2 regions of the Bradyrhizobium sp. IC3195 genome follow, and region 1 is predicted to be linked to the other one. Evidence: predicted binding sites of a transcription regulator. Region 1 holds the regulator's gene; the other holds the start of a gene.
What was found. The regulator HrcA, encoded in region 1, represses chaperone genes, less so after heat shock. The targets are predictions, from matches to a motif close to GTTAGCACTCNCNNNNNGNGAGTGCTAAC.

Region 1 (6,886 bases):
CAGCGCCGGGCGCAGCACGCGGTCACCGATGGTGTAGCCGGCCTGCATGATCTGCACCACGGTGCCCGACGGCACCGACGCGTCAGGCACTTCGTACATTGCCTGGTGGAAGTTCGGGTCGAACTTCTGGCCCTGAGGATCCAGCTTCTTCACGCCGTGTTTTTCCAGCGCGTTGAGCAGCGCGCGCTCCGTGAGCTCGACGCCCTCGATCAACGAGACCAGGCCGGGATCGGCCGCAGCACGCGCCTCCGCCGGAACGGCATCGAGTGCGCGCTGGAGATTGTCGGCGATGTCGAGCACGTCGCGCGCGAAGCCGGTGATGCCGTAGAGGCGGGCGTCGGCGACTTCCTTTGCGGTGCGCTTGCGCAAATTCTCCATCTCGGCCAGCGTCCGCAGCATGCGGTCGCGCGCTTCAGCCGCTTCCTTTTGCAGGGTTTCGACCGAACCCGGCTCGGGATCGTCGGGCATGATGTAGGGTTTCGACACCACGGGCTCGCCGGTCGCTGCAGTCGTGTCTTGGGGTTGCCGGTCTTGCTCGGTCATCGGCTCTGATCTCGAACTCGTTTCAGGGATGTTGGCCCGGATATCGTGCTTAAGCCCGCGAAAATCAAGCGCCCGTGATCGGCAGAAAGGCCGGTCAGCCCCCCAACAGGCGGCTGACGATGCGGGCGGCGTAGTCCACGGTCGGGATCACGCGGGCATAATTCAGCCGCGTCGGGCCGATCACGCCGAGAACGCCGACGATGTGGCCGGCGGCATCCCGATAGGGCGAGATGATGGTGGAGGACCCCGACAGCGAGAACAGCTTGTTCTCACTGCCGATGAAGATGCGCACGCCTTCGGCGGTCTCGGCCCGGCCGAGCAGATCGATCACGCCGCGCTTGGTCTCGAGGTCGTCGAACAACAGGCGAACCCGCTCCAGATCCTCCAGCGCGTGCAGATCTTCGAGCAGATTAGCGTGGCCGCGGACGATGAGCTGACGGTCCTCGCTCTCGCCGCCGGACCAGCTGGCAATGCCGGCCGAGATCACTTTCTGTGTCAGCTGATCGAGCTCGGCACGGGCCTCGCCGAGTGCGGTCTCGAGCTCGAGCCGCGCTTCGGCCAAGGTCCGGCCGCGGATCCGCGCATTGAGGAAATTGCCGGCCTCTGTCAGCGCCGAAGAGGGAACTCCGGGCGGCAGCGTCAACACGCGGTTTTCAACCTGGCCGTCTTCGCCGACCAGGATCACCAGCGCTTTTTCCGGTTCCAGGCGGACGAATTCGATGTGCTTCAGCCGCGCATTGGATTTCGGCGTCAGCACGACGGCGGCGGCCCGGGTCAGGCCGGAGAGCCGCATCAAGGCCTGGTCCAGCGCCGCCTCGACCGATTGCGCCTCGCCGACGGACGAGAGCTGGCTCTGGATCGCCTGCCGCTCGGCCTCGTTGAGGTCGCCGACCTGCATCAGGGCATCGACGAAGAAGCGCAGGCCCAGTTCCGTCGGCAGCCGGCCGGCGGAGGTGTGCGGGGCATAGATCAGGCCGAGCTGTTCCAGATCGGCCATGACGTTGCGCACAGATGCCGGCGACAGCGGCATCGCAATCAGGCGGGAAATGTTGCGCGAGCCGACCGGCTCACCGGTCGCGAGATAGCTTTCGACAATTTGACGAAAGATGTCGCGGGAACGCTCGTTGAGCTGGGCAAGGCCTGCGCGCGGCGCGATCAGATGGATCGGATCGTGATGGGCCACAGACGGTAACTCCTCTCAGATCCTTATAATTTGTCCATCCGGGCCGCGTCTGACAAGCGTGGCGTTTGCAGGCCGACGGTCAGGGGGTGAATAAGCCCTTGCCGCCCACCCCCGCCCCACCTACAAGCACCGCGAACAGCCTATTCCCGTGAGTTTTGGAGATTTCCCATGCGGCCAAGCCGCCGTGCGCCCGACGAATTGCGCCCCGTGACGCTGGAGCGCGGCGTGGTCAAATATGCGGAAGGCTCGTGCCTCGTTAAATTCGGCGACACCCATGTGCTGGTCACCGCCACACTGGAGGATCGCCTGCCGCCGTGGCTGAAGGGGCAGGGCCGCGGCTGGGTCACCGCCGAATACGGCATGCTGCCGCGCGCGACCTCCGAACGCACCCGCCGCGAGGCCTCCGCCGGCAAGCAGAGCGGCCGCACCGTCGAGATCCAGCGCCTGATCGGCCGCTCGCTTCGCACCATCGTCGATCTCGAAGCTCTTGGCGAGCGCCAGATCACGGTCGATTGCGACGTGCTCCAGGCCGACGGCGGCACGCGCACGGCCTCGATCACTGGCGCCTGGGTCGCGCTTGCCGATTGCCTCAACTGGATGAAGGCGCGCAACATGGTGAAGGCCAACGTGATGCGCGACAACGTCGCCGCGATCTCCTGCGGCATCTACAACGGCACGCCGGTGCTCGATCTCGACTATGCCGAGGATTCGGAAGCCGAGACCGACGCCAATTTCGTCATGACCGGCGATGGCCGCATCATCGAGGTGCAGGGCACCGCGGAACGCGAGCCGTTCACGCAGGACGAGTTCCTGAAGCTGATCGCCCTGGCGCAGAAGGGCATTGCGCGTCTGGTGGACTTGCAGAAACTGGCCGTGGCGTAGTCAATAGGCCCATGCACCGCCGAATCACCGACAAGCTCGTCATCGCCACCCACAATCCCGGCAAGCTCGCCGAGATGAGGGAGCTGCTCGCGCCGTACGGGATCGAGGCGGTGTCGGCCGGCGAGCTCGGCCTAGACGAGCCCGAGGAAACCGGCAACGATTTCCGCAGCAACGCCGCGATCAAGGCGATCGCCGCGGCGGAGGCGACCAAGCTGCCCTCCTTCGCCGACGATTCCGGCATCGTCGTCGACGCACTCGACGGTGCGCCGGGAATCTACAGCGCGCGCTGGGCCGGTCCATCCAAGGATTTCAACGCGGCGATGGCGCAGATCGAGCGCCTGCTGCAGGAGCGCGGCGCCACCACGCCGGACAAGCGCAAAGCCCACTTCGTCTCGGCGCTTTGTGTGGCCTGGCCCGACGATCATCGCGAGGAGGTCGAGGCGCGCGTCGACGGCACGCTGATCTGGCCACCGCGCGGCACGGCCGGCTTCGGCTACGACCCGATGTTCCTGCCGGACGGGCACAGCCGCACCTTCGGCGAGATGACCAGCATCGAGAAGCACGGCCTGCCGCCACTTGGCCTCGGCCTGTCGCACCGCGCCCGCGCTTTTCGGAAACTGGCGGAGATCTGCCTTGAGCCGCGCTAACAAGGATGCGTTTGGCGTCTATGTGCACTGGCCGTTCTGCCTGTCGAAGTGCCCCTATTGCGACTTCAACAGCCATGTCCGCCATGCCGCGATCGACGAGACGCGCTTCGCCGCCGCCTTCGCGCGTGAGATCGCAACGACCGCCGAGCGCGCGCCCGGCCGCGAGGTCACCTCGATCTTCCTCGGCGGCGGCACGCCGTCACTGATGCAGCCCGCCACCGTCGGCGCGGTGTTAGACGCGATCGGCAAGCACTGGACCGTCGCAGGCGACGTCGAGGTAACGCTGGAAGCGAACCCGACCAGCGTCGAAGCCACGCGCTTTGCCGGTTATCGCATCGCCGGCGTCAACCGCGTCTCGCTGGGCGTGCAGGCGCTCGACGACGCCTCGCTCAAAGCGCTCGGCCGCATGCACAGCGCGCGCGAAGCGCTCGATGCCGTCGCCATCGCGCGCCGCGCGTTCGACCGCTATTCGTTCGACCTGATCTACGCCCGCCCCGACCAGACGCCGGCGATGTGGGCGGGCGAGCTGCGGCACGCCATCGATGAAGCGGCCGAGCATCTGTCGCTCTATCAATTGACGATCGAGGAAGGCACGCCCTTCTTCGGCCTGCACCAGGCCGGCAAGCTGAAGACGCCGGACGAAGCGGTCGCCCGCGCGCTCTACGACGTCACGCAGGAGACCTGCGACAAGCTCGGGCTGCCCGCCTACGAGATCTCCAATCACGCGCGGCGCGGCGCCGAATGCCGGCACAATCTGGTGTACTGGCGCGGCGAGGAATATGCCGGCATCGGCCCGGGCGCACATGGCCGTCTCGACATCGACGGCGTGCGCCACGCCACCGCCACCGAGAAGCGTCCCGAGGCCTGGCTGATGCGGGTCGAGACCAACGGCGACGGTGTCGTCAGCGACGAGCTCCTCAACAGCGAGGAGCGCGCCGACGAATTCCTGCTGATGGGTTTGCGTCTCGCCGAAGGCATCGATCCCGAGCGCTACAAGGCCCTCGCCGGCCGCCCGCTCGACCCCCGCCGCATCGCGCTCTTGCGCGAGGAAGGAGCGATCACCGTGGATGCGACGGGACGGCTGCGCGTGACCAGCAGCGGTTTTCCGGTGCTGGATGCCGTGGTCGCGGATTTGGCGGCTTAGCGGATCTCGTAGCCCGGATGGAGCGTAGCGCAATCCGGGACGGTCTCACCGCGTGGACAGAACCCGGATTACGCTGCGCTCCATCCGGGCTACGAAACCATTACGCCCCAAAGCTCTTCGGCGAGCCCGCCACCGCAACGCCGCCGCCTTGCGTCACCTTCATCACGGCAAGTCCGCGTTCATTCGTGCCATCAGCACGGAAGCGGAACAGGCCGTCGATGCCGGCGAAGCCTGAGGGGTTGGTGAGCACGTCGGAGGAGAAGCGCTGGCCGCCTTGCGTGCGCGCCAGCGCGGCAACGAGCGCGACCGCGTCATAGGAAAGGGTCGCGGTGCGGATCGGCTCGGCGCCGTATTTCGTGCGGTAGCGGCCGGAGAAGGCGCGGAAGCCGGCCGGATCGGGCGCGGCGTAAAGGCCGCCCTGCAGCGCGGCGCTGGCATAGACGCGCGGATTGTCCCACAGGCCGGTGCCGAGCAGCTGGATGTTGCGCAGGTTCGCGCCCGCGGCCGTCATCGCATCCGCCACTGACACGACGGCATCGCCGTCATCGGCAATGAATAGCGCGTCCGCACTGCCGAGCTGCTGCGCCACGGTGCGCGCGGGCGTGGCGCGATCGGCACCGTATTTCTCGAACGCAACGATGCGCCCGCCGCGCCGCGGCACCGCCGCCTTCACCGCGGCCTCGACGACATTGCCATAGGCGTTGTCGGGCACCAGCACCGCGACGGAGCGCTTTCCGATGCCGGCGGAATATTCGACGATGCGGTTGACGTCGGACTCCGGCAGGAACGAGAGCAGATAGACGCCGCGTCCGGCGATGCTGGAATCGGTCGAGAAGGCGATGACGGAAATGCCGCGCGTGCGCGCGACCTGCGCCACCGCCGGCACCGATTGCGCGAACAGCGGCCCGAGGATGATCTCGGCACCCTCGTCGACCGCCTGCTGCGCGCCGGCCTGCGCGCCTTGCGGGCTGCCATTGTCGTCCTTGATCAGGAGCTGGATGTTCGGGTTCTGGAACTCGGCCAGCGCCATCTCGGCGGCGTTGCGCATCGATTGCGCGGCGAGCCCGGCATTGCCGGCCGCGGAGAGCGGCAGGATCAGGCCGACCTTCACGCCGCCGGTGCCGGCGGTCGTCGCCTGCTGCTGCGGGCCTGCCGGCTGAGCCGGCGGCGCGGAGCTCGAGAACGGGTTGGAGAACTGGCTGAGGCTTTGCTGCACGCCGGCGCAGGCCGACAGCACGGGCGCGCCGAGCAACAGGCCGAGCGCAGTCCGCCGGGTCGCCCCTGGCGATGGGGATCCCGGAAGGTGAGACTTTGGATGACGCGGGCCGACCATGGCAGCTTCTCTTCCGACCCGCCGTCGCCGGCTGATCACGACATTGCTTTCCGCGACGGGGGGCCGCGGATTCAGGCAGTGTGTCGGCAAATAGTTAACCAAAACAAAAGGATAACAACCGCTTAACGCGGCCGCAATCCCGTCCCGGCAGCTCTTCGCCGTCACTCATTCACTCATCAAGGCGGCGTTTCCGTCGCGAATATGGCGCGAGGGCCCCTCCTGCCTCCCGGCGCGATCTCGACCGATCACATTCCCGTCCGTTCCTCGCCCCTCACCTGGATACGATCTTTGGGCACGATCTTTTTCGGCGAGCCGGTTCCCAGCCTTAGCGATCGTGCCTAAGTTGGCTCCATTATGCGCGCAAAGCCGGCCCCGATAAATACGCCTGAAGCTCAAGACGCCGCCTCGCGCGGTTTCTCCATCGATGCCCATCGGCTCGCGGCGCCGAAGGCCGCGCCGGGCCTCCATCTGGTCGCGACCCCGATCGGCAATCTCGGCGACATCACCCTGCGGGCGCTGCAGACGCTCGCCGGCGTCGATGTCATCGCGTGCGAGGACACCCGCATCACGCGCCGCCTGACCAAGCGCTATGCGATCACGGCCCAGCTCAAGCCATATCACGAGCACAATGCGGAGGCCGCGCGTCCCAAAATCCTCGAAGCCCTCGGGCAAGGCGGCTCGGTCGCGCTGGTGTCGGACGCCGGCACGCCGCTGATCTCCGATCCCGGCTTCAAGCTGGTGCGCGAGGTCTGCGCCGCCGGCCATGCGGTGTATGCGCTGCCCGGCCCGTCCTCGGTGCTGGCCGCGCTGTCGGTCGCCGCGCTGCCGACCGACCGCTTCTTCTTCGAAGGCTTCTTGCCGGCGAAATCAGCCGCGCGGCGCAGCCGTCTCGCCGAGCTCGCCCGCATTGACGCGACGCTGGTGATGTTCGAGTCAGGCAACCGAGTGCAGGATACGCTGGCCGATCTCGCCGAGATCATGGGGCCGCGCGAGGCCGCGATCTGCCGCGAGCTGACCAAGCTGCATGAGGAGATTTCGCGCGCCACGCTGAGCGAGCTGGCGCGCGAGGCTGCAACGCTGGAGACACGCGGCGAATTCGTGCTGGTGATCGCTCCGCCCGCGGCCGACGCCGAGGTTCTGACATCGGACGCGCT
Region 2 (6,886 bases), on a different contig from region 1:
GGCGGCGGCAGTCTGGTCCAGGATCCTCGAACGGGTGCCGGGCTCGCGACTGCTGATCAAGGACGTTGCGCTCGACGACCAGCTGGTCCGCGACAAGCTGCTGGCGCGATTTGCGGCTTGCCGATTGCCGGCCGAACGCGTCGATCTGCTCGGGGCCACCTTGCGGGACGAGCATCTGGCATCGTTCAATCGCATCGATATTGCTCTCGATCCGTTCCCGCAGAACGGCGGCGTCAGCACATGGGAAGCCCTGCAGATGGGCGTGCCCGTGGTGGCGAAGCTCGGCAACAGCCTGCCCGGCCGCGCCGCCGGCGCCATCCTCACCGCGCTGGGCCTGCCGGACTGGGTCGCCGACAGCGAGGAGGCCTATGTCGAGATCGCGGCCAGCCGCGCGGCCGAGATCGGCGAGCTCGACAAGCTGCGCCGCGAACTGCCCGCAACGATCAACGCCGCGGCCGCGGGCAACCCCGTCTCATATGCACGCGCGGTGGACGCGGCCTATCGCGCGATGTGGACGCGTTATTGCAGCGGCGGCGTCTGATTGCGTGATCTCGTAGGGTGGATTAGCCGAAGGCGTAATCCACCGTTTCTGTTTCGGCACGCGGAGAGAAACGAGGTGGATTACGCCAGCGGCAGCGCGTCGCGCCGCCGCAGGCTAATCCACCCTACGCGGCCTCAATGCAGGCGGAACACGCCGTCAACGGCGCGGAGCTCGGCCGGCTTGATCAGCTTGGAATGGGCCACCGTCACCGAATGGAGGGGACCGTCGAGCTTCTCCTGCCAGAACGCCAGGAAATCGGTCAGCGCGGGGAATTTCGGAAACATGTCGTAGTTCTGCCAGACATAGGTCTGGAGCAGCGAGGGATGATCCGGCATCCGATAGAGAATTTGTGCCGTCGTCAGCCCGTAGCCCAGCATCTGTTTCCGGAATTCCTCGGAAACGCCCCCAACGCGCAGTCCCATGCCAAACCTCCTTTGCAGGAGCGCATTCGGCGAGTGGCTTGGTCCGTGCCCCGGGGAGCCACCCGGAAACGATGCGCTCACATGAGAGAAATGTGACGCAAACTGACAACTCATCTCAAGCCCAAAAGTTTAACAAGCTGTTGAAATTCAATGCTTTAGCAGCAGAGACGGCTCCGTGCTAATACGGTCACGGCTGCCCGGTTAACGATGGCGAGGAGTTTCTGGCAGTCCGCGCTTTCGGCTGCTATTTTTTCTGCTACAAACCCTTGCTCCCGCAAAATTCCTGTCCTATTTCAGGCTCGCTCGTGCTAGCACTCACGGGCAACGATTGCTAACAATCTCAAAACCTCAACCCGAGCAATTGCTTAGGAGGACTGCATGAAATTCCGTCCGCTTCACGACCGCGTCGTGGTCAAGCGCATCGACGCCGAAGAGAAGACCGCTGGCGGCATCATCATTCCCGACACTGCCAAGGAAAAGCCCTCCCAGGGCGAAGTCGTCGCCGTGGGCCCCGGTGGCCGCGACGAAGCTGGCAAGCTGATCCCGATCGACCTGAAGGTCGGCGACCGCGTGCTTTTCGGCAAGTGGTCCGGCACCGAGGTCAAGATCGACGGCCAGGACCTGCTGATCATGAAGGAGAGCGACGTGATGGGCGTTCTCGAAGTCAGCGAGTCCAAGAAGAAGGCGGCTTAAGAGCCCCTCTCCTCCCCTCCAGTCAAACCCTCAAGGAAAAATCCAGATGGCAGCCAAAGAAGTCAAATTCTCGGTTGAAGCGCGCGACAAGATGCTGCGCGGCGTCGACGTACTCGCCAACGCGGTGAAGGTCACGCTCGGTCCGAAGGGCCGCAACGTCGTGCTCGACAAGTCGTTCGGCGCTCCCCGCATCACCAAGGACGGCGTCACCGTCGCCAAGGAGATCGAGCTCGACGACAAGTTCGAGAACATGGGCGCGCAGATGGTGCGCGAAGTCGCCTCCAAGTCCGCTGACGCGGCCGGCGACGGCACCACCACCGCCACCGTGCTGGCCCAGGCGATCGTGAAGGAAGGCGCGAAGTCCGTTGCCGCCGGCATGAACCCGATGGACCTCAAGCGCGGTATCGACCTCGCAGTCGAAGCCGTCGTGGCCGACCTCGAGAAGAACTCGAAGAAGGTCACCTCGAACGACGAGATCGCCCAGGTCGGTACCATCTCGGCCAACGGCGATGCCGAGATCGGCAAGTTCCTCGCCGACGCCATGAAGAAGGTCGGCAACGAGGGCGTCATCACCGTCGAGGAAGCCAAGTCGCTCGAGACCGAGCTCGATGTGGTCGAGGGCATGCAGTTCGACCGCGGCTACATCTCGCCCTACTTCGTCACCAACGCCGACAAGATGCGCGTTGAGATGGACGACGCCTACATCCTCATCAACGAGAAGAAGCTCTCCTCGCTGAACGAGCTGCTGCCGCTGCTCGAGGCCGTGGTGCAGACCGGCAAGCCGCTGGTCATCGTCGCCGAGGACGTCGAAGGCGAAGCCCTTGCGACCCTCGTCGTGAACCGCCTGCGCGGCGGCCTGAAGGTCGCGGCCGTCAAGGCTCCGGGCTTCGGCGATCGCCGCAAGGCCATGCTGCAGGACATCGCGATCCTGACCGGCGGCCAGGCGATCTCGGAAGATCTCGGCATCAAGCTCGAGAACGTCACGCTCAACATGCTCGGTCGCGCCAAGAAGGTGATGATCGACAAGGAGAACACCACGATCGTCAACGGCGCCGGCAAGAAGGCCGACATCGAGGCGCGCGTGGCGCAGATCAAGGCGCAGATCGAGGAGACCACCTCGGACTACGACCGTGAGAAGCTCCAGGAGCGTCTCGCCAAGCTCGCGGGCGGCGTCGCGGTGATCCGCGTCGGCGGCGCGACCGAGGTCGAGGTGAAGGAGCGCAAGGATCGCGTTGATGACGCGATGCATGCGACCCGCGCGGCCGTGGAAGAAGGCATCGTCCCGGGTGGCGGCGTCGCCCTGCTCCGTGCCTCCGAGCAGCTCAAGGGTCTGCGCACCAAGAACGACGACCAGAAGACCGGCGTCGAGATCGTGCGCAAGGCGCTGTCGGCCCCCGCTCGCCAGATCGCGATCAACGCCGGTGAAGACGGCTCGGTGATCGTCGGCAAGATCCTGGAGAACAAGGCCTACAATTACGGCTTCGACTCCCAGACCGGCGAATATGCCGACCTCGTCAAGAAGGGCATCATCGACCCGACCAAGGTGGTCCGTACCGCGATCCAGAACGCTGCCTCCGTGGCTGCGCTCCTGATCACCACGGAAGCCATGGTCGCCGAGCTGCCCAAGAAGGGCGGCGCCGGCCCCGCGATGCCTCCGGGCGGCGGCATGGGCGGCATGGACTTCTGATCCAGCCTCTCAGGCACGATACGAATTGCGAAACCCCGGCAGCGATGCCGGGGTTTTTGTTTTTGGGGTGTCGCCAAACCACAGCGGCTCGCCCGTAGCCTGGATGGAGCGCAGCGCAATCCGGGACAGTTCGTGCGACGCGGCCAGTTCTCCCGGATTACGCTTGCGCTCCATCCGGGCTACGAACCGTCGTCATTCTGAGCCTCACTCCACCTTGCCGAGCCGCTCGAAGCGCGGCTCGCCGTCTTCGTCGAGCGACCAGACGATCCGCGTCACCTTGCCGACCAAATTGTCCATCGGCACGAAGCCGAACGTCGACTGCACGCGGCTGTCGGTGGAATTGTCGCGGTTGTCGCCGAGCACGAAGATGTGGCCCGGCGGCACCGTGAAGACGTCTGTGTTGTCGAGATAGCCGTTGTCGAGGCAGTCATAGGTCACATAGGACGCGCCGCTCGGCAGCGTCTCGCGCCAGCGCTTGACCACCGCGCGGTCGTCGACACCGCAGGCGTCGCCGGCCTGTGTCGCCTCCAGGGCGATGCGGGTCACCGGGCGGCCGTTGAGGATGAGCCGGCCCTGCCGCATCTGGATGCGGTCTCCGGGCAGGCCGACGACGCGTTTGACGTAGTCGGCAGAACTGTCCTTCGCCGTCCGGAATACCACGATATCCCCGTATTCGGGATCGGCGGCGAGGATGCGGCCCGAGATCCAGGACGACGCGAATGGGAGGGAATAGCGGCCATACCCGTAAGCGTATTTCGCGGCGAAGACGTAGTCGCCGACCATCAGCGCCGGTGTCATCGAACCGGACGGAATGTTGAACGGCTGATACAGGACGAAGCGAAACAGGATCACCGGCGACCACAGCACCGGGATCATGAGGATCAGGACGACGATCGCCTTCCAGTCGCTGGATCGTGCCGCGGGGCGGATCGATTCCTGAAGAACGGTCATGGGCCTTCCCTGATCAAGACGTTGCGGCCCCAAGATGACGCAACCTGCGAGCGCGCTCAATCCCCGACGAGCTCAAATTTGGTCGCATGTCGCCCAGACCGCGTTCAATGCGTGGCCCGGGACATTGGCAGCGGTCAGCCGTGTGACAAATCCTGGAAGCACGCCCTCACCCAGTCGATCGTCACGCGTGTCGCCGGATCGCGTTTGAGGTGGTTCTGCACGAGCAGCCAGACGTCGCGGCGCTTCGGCAGCAGGGTGGCGCGCAGGCTGCGGTCGGCGAGCAGGGCTAAGCAGCTTTGCTCGGGCAGCACGCCGATGGCCTGATGCGACTGGATCATGGTGCGGATGATGCGGATATTGTCGGTGACGCAGCGCACGTTCGTCAGCCGCTTCGCACGCAAGAACTGCGCTTCCGGGATCGCGTCGAGCTCGTCCGGATAGACGCACGCAACGGGCTCGCGGCCGCCGCGGTCCGCGGGCTCGAAGAAGTACAGCCTGACGTCGCCGAGCTTGGAGATGGTGAAGTCCCCCTTCTCCGGCTTGCGCAGGCGGATGGCGAGATCGGCCTGCCAGCGCGAGAACTTGACGTTGCCGCTCGCGGTGAGGAATTGCAGCGTCAGTCCCGGATGATCGCGCAGGAAGCTGCTCGCATGCGGCGCCAGCAGCTCTTCGGCGACCGCATTGGTCGAGGCGATGCGCAGCCGCCCGACCGGGCCGGCCTGGCCCTCCTTGATGCGGTCGATCGCCGCCGCATGCGCGGCCATCGCACCGACATGCGCGAGCACCGCCTCGCACTGGCGCGTCGGCCGCCGCACGCCGTCCACCGCATCGAACAGCTTCACGCCGAGATCGCGCTGGATGCGCGCAAGCCTGCGGCCGACGGTGGTCTCGTCGATGCGCAGCCGCGCGCTGGCGCCGGCATAGGTGCCCTCGTCCCTGACCGCGGCGATGATGCGCAGATCGTCCCAATTCATCGGGGCGAGCCTAGCAGGCGCCGCCGCTACCTGCAAATTCGCAGCCATCAGCTGCAATAGTCCTGCACAATGGCAGGCTGCTGCTGCGCTAGTGTCGAAGCATCCGAATTCACGAAGGCCTGACGGCATGACCACTCCAAAGACGCTGCTCGAACTCGCCGGCGCCGATCTCGATCCGCCCAAGCTCAACGAGACATGCCTCGTTCTGATCGACATCCAGAACGAATATTGCGCCGGCCCACTCGCCCTGCCCGATGCGCAAGCAGCGATCGCCGCGGCTGCGCGCCTGCTCGCGCGCGCACGGGAGAGCGGAGCTGCGATCTTCCACGTCGCGCACAAGGGTCGCGCCGGCGGCCTGTTCGACCGCGAGGCGGCGCGCGGCGCGATCGTCGAACGCCTGACGCCGCTCGCGACCGAGCCCGTGATCGAGAAGGCGCTGCCGAATGCCTTCGCCGGCACCGACCTGCAGGCCCGGCTGGCCGCGACCGGAAGCAAGAACATCGTGCTCGCGGGGTTCATGACGCATATGTGCGTGTCTTCGACCGCGCGCGCCGCGCTCGATCTCGGCCTGCGCACGACGATCGCGGCGGATGCCTGCGCCACGCGCGATCTTCCCGATGGGCGCGGCGGCACGCTGCCGGCGAGAATTGTTCACGAGGTCGCTCTGGCCGAATTGTCCGACCGGTTCGCGATCATCGCGCAGAGCGACGTGCTGACCTGAGGAGACCTTCCCGATGCTGCAGCTCTATTTCTTTCCGATGGCCTGCTCGCTCTCGAGCCACATCGCGCTGCTGGAGGCCGGAATCGAGGCGCAGTATCACCTCGCCCATATCTGGACCAAGCGGCTCGTGGACGACGGCCGCGACTTCCGTGAGGTGTCACCGAAGGGCGCGGTGCCGGTCCTGGTGCTGGAGAACGGCGAGCGGCTGACGGAAAGCGCAGCGGTGCTGCAATACATCGCCGATGTGAAGCCGGAGGCACGCCTTGCGCCGCGGCCCGGCGACATCGATCGTTATCGCCTGCAGGAATGGCTGAGCTTCGTCGGCGCCGAGATCCACAAGGCGTTCCTGTTTCCAACCTTCTGGTACAAGGACGACGGCTCGCTGGCCAAGCCGCGCGCGAGGATCATGCAGACATTGTCGGTGCCGGCAGCGCATCTGGCGGGCCGCGAATTCCTCGTCGGCGACGCCTTCACCGTGGCCGATGCCCATCTCACCTGGACCTTGCTTCTGCTCCGTCCGGCAGGGATCGACATCGCGCAATGGCCACCGCTCGCGGCCTATCTCGAACGCATGCAGGCCCGCCCCGCGGTCCGGCGCGCGATCGCGACCGAGATGGCGCTGCGCAAGACCGTTGCGGCCTGAGCTCGCCTCACTCCACCCGCGCCAGCACCGCGAGCTTGCGGATGCCCTTGTTGCGGTAGGCGTCGAGGAACGCGTAGTAATCCTTGAACGACACGCAGCCGTTGGAATCGCCGCCCGGCCCGAGCATGAAGGTGTGGGCGAGCAGGCCGTCGCGGCCGTAGATCGCGCTCTCGCCGCCGATCGGGGTCAGGCGCAGCGCCGGCACGCCGTGGAACAGCGCCTCGCGCGGCTTCAGCGTGTAGATGTGCGGCGGC

Region 2: the regulator HrcA is predicted to act here: its motif matches at 1,271-1,299, upstream of I6F09_RS06320 (co-chaperone GroES).

Annotation. Positions count from the first base shown of each region.
Region 1 covers NZ_JADYVG010000017.1:2,094-8,979, forward strand. The annotation lists gene grpE (nucleotide exchange factor GrpE) at 1-543, opposite strand, end outside; gene hrcA (heat-inducible transcriptional repressor HrcA) at 638-1,726, opposite strand; gene rph (ribonuclease PH) at 1,895-2,608, shown strand; gene rdgB (RdgB/HAM1 family non-canonical purine NTP pyrophosphatase) at 2,620-3,255, shown strand; gene hemW (radical SAM family heme chaperone HemW) at 3,242-4,399, shown strand; gene I6F09_RS26460 (penicillin-binding protein activator) at 4,500-5,732, opposite strand; gene rsmI (16S rRNA (cytidine(1402)-2'-O)-methyltransferase) at 6,087-6,886, shown strand, end outside.
Region 2 covers NZ_JADYVG010000002.1:544,276-551,161, forward strand. The annotation lists gene I6F09_RS06310 (tetratricopeptide repeat protein) at 1-541, shown strand, start outside; gene I6F09_RS06315 (usg protein) at 676-963, opposite strand; gene I6F09_RS06320 (co-chaperone GroES) at 1,342-1,656, shown strand; gene groL (chaperonin GroEL) at 1,703-3,343, shown strand; gene I6F09_RS06330 (hypothetical protein) at 3,353-3,517, opposite strand; gene lepB (signal peptidase I) at 3,548-4,294, opposite strand; gene I6F09_RS06340 (LysR family transcriptional regulator) at 4,429-5,268, opposite strand; gene I6F09_RS06345 (cysteine hydrolase family protein) at 5,396-5,989, shown strand; gene I6F09_RS06350 (glutathione binding-like protein) at 6,003-6,632, shown strand; gene I6F09_RS06355 (tlde1 domain-containing protein) at 6,640-6,886, opposite strand, start outside.